2 regions of the Janthinobacterium sp. SUN026 genome follow, and region 1 is predicted to be linked to the other one. Evidence: riboswitches for the same ligand, from Rfam matches in the RefSeq annotation. Region 1 holds a riboswitch; the other holds the start of a gene.
The links. Region 1 has a riboswitch for thiamine pyrophosphate ahead of thiC (phosphomethylpyrimidine synthase ThiC). Riboswitches for the same ligand answer to the same signal wherever they lie in the genome.

Region 2: another riboswitch for thiamine pyrophosphate. It lies ahead of OX459_RS06580 (TonB-dependent siderophore receptor); the one in region 1 lies ahead of thiC (phosphomethylpyrimidine synthase ThiC).

What each region holds. Positions count from the first base shown of each region.
Region 1 is NZ_JAPQNU010000006.1:110,728-112,905, reverse strand. Features, by position in the region: gene thiC (phosphomethylpyrimidine synthase ThiC) at 1-1,281, opposite strand, end outside; TPP riboswitch at 1,361-1,476, opposite strand; gene OX459_RS23845 (hypothetical protein) at 1,584-1,838, opposite strand; gene OX459_RS23840 (response regulator) at 1,877-2,178, opposite strand, start outside.
Region 2 is NZ_JAPQNU010000001.1:1,445,473-1,447,650, forward strand. Features, by position in the region: gene OX459_RS06580 (TonB-dependent siderophore receptor) at 1-1,358, opposite strand, end outside; TPP riboswitch at 1,445-1,542, opposite strand; gene OX459_RS06585 (iron-containing alcohol dehydrogenase) at 1,610-2,178, opposite strand, start outside.

The DNA.
Region 1 (2,178 bases):
CCAGGCAACTTGCGTCAGCTCGCCCAGGGTTTTCAGTTCGCCCAGCTGCGCTTCGTCGTTGGCGTCGTAGATGGAGCCGGGGCGCAAGCCGTCGCCCAGCGAGAACGACACGTCATACGCCTTCATGATTTCGCAAATCTCTTCGAAATGCGTGTACAGGAACGATTCCTGGTGGTGCGCCAGACACCATTTCGCCATGATGGAGCCGCCGCGCGAAACGATGCCCGTCAGGCGCTTGGCTGTCATCGGCACATAGCGCAGCAGCACGCCCGCGTGGATGGTGAAGTAATCGACGCCCTGCTCGGCCTGCTCAATCAGGGTGTCGCGGAAGATTTCCCAAGTCAGATCTTCCGCCTTGCCGTTGACCTTTTCCAGCGCCTGGTAGATGGGCACGGTGCCGATCGGCACGGGGCTGTTGCGCACGATCCATTCGCGCGTCTCGTGGATGTGCTTGCCGGTCGACAAGTCCATCACGTTATCGCCGCCCCAGCGGATGGCCCAGGTCATCTTTTCCACTTCCTCGCCGATGGAAGACGTCACGGCGGAATTGCCGATATTCGCATTGATTTTCACCAGGAAATTGCGGCCGATAATCATCGGTTCCACTTCCGGGTGATTGATGTTGGCGGGGATGATGGCGCGGCCGCGGGCGATTTCCTCGCGCACGAATTCCGGCGTGATTTCCGCCGGGATGCTGGCGCCGAAGGACTGGCCCGGATGCTGGCGGCCCATCAGGTCGGCCAGGCGCTCGCCCATGGGGCCGGAAGCCTTGAGCTCGCGCAAATACTCCTGGCGGCGCATGTTTTCGCGGATGGCGACGAATTCCATTTCCGGCGTGATGATGCCTTGGCGCGCGTAATGCATTTGCGTCACGTTCTTGCCGGCAATAGCACGGCGCGGCTTGCGGTGCAAATTGAAACGCAGCTCGGCCAGCTTCGGGTCCGCCAGGCGGGCGATGCCGTAGTCGGAGGTGGGGCCAGGCAATTCTTCCGTGTCGGCACGCTCCATGATCCATGGCAGGCGCGGCGTATCGAGGCCGGAGCGGATATCGATGTTCACATCCGGATCCGTGTACGGGCCGGATGTGTCGTAGACGTAGATCGGCGGATTCTTTTCGCCGCCGAACGACGCTTCCGTGTCGGACTGGCTGATCTCGCGCATGGGCACGCGGATGTCGGGGCGGCTGCCCTGCACGTAAATCTTGCGCGAATTGGGCAGCGGCGCGATGGCGGCTTCGTCGACCGTGGCGGTGGCGGAGAGGAATTTCGGGTTGGCGTTCATTTTGGCTCCTTGGCTAGACTATTTTTAAGCCTGGAGCCAGCTAAGGAGGTTCGGAATTGCGCACGCGGAAAAGCGGGGTGCAGTCATCCTAAAGCTTCCCTTCGCTGGCATTATCCAGATCAGGTTCGGAGGGTATTTCTCACCCGCGCTTGCACCGTGTTTCCACAGCGAAAGGCAGGACCCCTAGCGTTTGCCGCCTTGCGGCAGCGAGCCAATTATACGCGGTTCCGCCGCGTGGCCAGATGATTTCTTGCAGGTGTCGTCTTTGCGCATCTGCTGCATTGCAACAGACTGCAGCGCGCTTATTTCTTCTTGCCCCAGCGCCAGCTGGTCGGTTCGCCCTTCAGCTGGCAGATGAAAATGAGCACGGCTACGATGGCCACTTCATAGACGATGTAGCCGACCAGCATGGTTTGCGGAGGGAACAGGAAGGCGCCGCAGGCGAACAGCGCCAGCGCGGCCAGGAACACCAGCCAGCCTTGCCAGGTGATGGGCAAGCCCCAGCCCCAGCCATAGGTCTTGGCGGGGAACCAGTAGGAGGGAGATTTGTCGGTCATGATTTTTCCTGGTCTGTATCGATGGCGCCAAGTATAAATCAGGCACTGCGATGGCGCTCCGTGACATCGAGGCCGATGCCGCGGTAGCCGATGAAGCGGCTGCCCGTGTCGAACATCGGTTCGCCGCTCACCTGCAGGTATTGCGTGCTGCCGTCGAGGTTGGCGCGGCTGTAGATAAAGTCGAGAAACGGTTCCCTTGCGGCAATCTTGGCGTCGAGCGAGGCGCGTTCGGCCGCGTTCCAACGCTGCGGCTCTTCCTCGCTGCCGATGCCCAGCATTTCAGCCACGGGGCCGGAAAAGCGCGTCAAGTTGCCCTGCGCATCCTGTTCCCAGTACCAGT
Region 2 (2,178 bases), on a different contig from region 1:
TCGACATTGATATGGCGCAAGCCGCCATGCAGTTTCCAGTCCGGCGCCAGGCTGACGATGTCCTGCACGAAGACGGAGTTTTCCGTGTCCTTGCGCACCAGGCGCACGGGGCCCGTGACGCCGGGCGAGGTGCCGACAATCTGCGGCTGGTAGATGTTGCTCACGCCCACCCAGTCGTACACGTACAGACCGGCGCGGTCCTTGCGGCGGAAGGTCGAGACGCCGGCCGTGAATTCATGGCGCAGGGAACCGGTGGTGAACTTGCCCTGGATCATGGCTTGCGCGCTCAGCGGTTTTTTCGTCTCGCCCAGGCTACGGTAGTCATACACGTCGAAGTCGCCATTGCCGCAGAAGCCGGGGTACAGGTCTTGCGCGCTGCAGCCGTACGGGAAGGCCGTGTAGTCGTCGCGCTTGAACGAGTGCTGGTTGGCCGACAGGGTGGCATGCCAGTCGTCATTGAACGCGTACTGGAAGCGCAGGCCGAGATTGCTGGTGACGGTTTCCACGGGACGCGTCCACGGCTGCAGGTTGAGCATGGCGTCGGCGCTGATGCCGGTTGGCAAGGTTTTATTGTTCAGCAGCTGGAAGCCGGGCGCCGTCGCCTGCGCCTTGTCCTGGTAGTCGGCATCGATTTGCAGCAGCGCTTGCGGGGAAATCTGCCAGTCGAAGGCGCCGGAAATGAACTTGCGGTTGCCGTCCGCGCCCTTGATGTAGGAGCGCAGGCGCTCGGCCGCCACGTTGACGCGGTAACCGAAGCGCGTGTCTTCCAGGCGGCCGCCCAGGTCGATGGCGCCGTACACGGTGCCGCGCTCGCGCGTTTCCACGGTGACCGTGCGCAGCGGGGCGGCGGTGGGACGCTTGACGATGAAGTCGATCACGCCGCCCGGCGCGGCCACGCCTGCCTGCAAGCCGGCCAGGCCCTTCAGCACTTCGATGCGTTCCTTGTTTTCCAGCGGGATTTGCGTGTCGCCAGGAATGGCCACGCCATCCTTGCGGTAGCTGGAATTGTTGTCGAGCTTGAAGCCGCGGATGGAAAACTGTTCCGCATAGCCGACGGCGTTGTAGGCGTCGTTGATGCTGGTGTCGAGCTTGACTGCATCGCTGAGATTGCGGATCTGCAAGTCCTGCATGTCTTTTTGCGAAATGACGGTGACGGATGCCGGCGTCTGCAGCAGCGGCGCGTCACTGAAGCCGCCCACGGAGGCGCGCTTGGCGGCCGGCGCCTTGCTGGCCGTGACGACGACTTCGGCCATGCTTTGCGCCTGCGGGTCGGCTGCGTCGGAAGCCAGGGCGGGCGCGGCAAACGCGTGCAGGATGGCCAGGGTCAGAACAGAAACGGATAAATTCGGTGTGGACATAGATTGCTCGTGGTTCAAGCCGTCTCTGGGAAAGAGCACGGCAGGCTGCTTGTTCGGCTGGCGCCAACGCAGGAGCTATCAAAGGAGGGAGGTACTTTGCGCTTTCCTTCGCTGGCATTATCCAGATCAGGTACGAAGGGTATCTCTCACCCGGATGACTGCTCCAGGACCCCTAGCGAAATGACAGCTTAGCATGAACCACGGCCAGCTGTCCCACCCGGCTGACCGTTTTACAACAGTGTGGTGCGAATCTACAGACTGAGTTCCAGCACCTTGCGGCTGACGGCGGGCGTCACTTCGCGCTGTTCGCCCAGGGCCGTCATGCCGTGCGCTTCCAGGGCGGACACGACGGCGTCCACGCTGGCGTGATTCAGGCCGTAGTCGGCCAGGCGCGTCTTGACGCCCATGTGGCGGAAGAAGAATTCCGTGCGCGCGATGGCGGCCTCGATGCGGCCGTCCTCGTCGCCGCCGTCCAGGCCCCACACGCGGGCCGCGTATTGCAGCAGCTTGGCGCGCTTGGCTTGCTTGCGCACGCGCAACATGCTGGGCAGGATGATGGCCAGGGTTTGCGCATGGTCGAGTTCGTACAAGGCCGTCAATTCGTGGCCGATGGCGTGCGTGGACCAGTCCTGCGGCACGCCCACTCCGATCAGGCCGTTCAAGGCCAGGGTGGCGCTCCACATCACGTTGGCGCGCACGTCGTAGTCGTCCGGGTGCGACAGGGCTTTTGGGCCTTCTTCGATCAGCGTCAATAAAATGCCTTCGGCGAAGCGGTCTTGCACGGACGCGTTCACAGGGTAGGTCAAATACTGTTCCATCA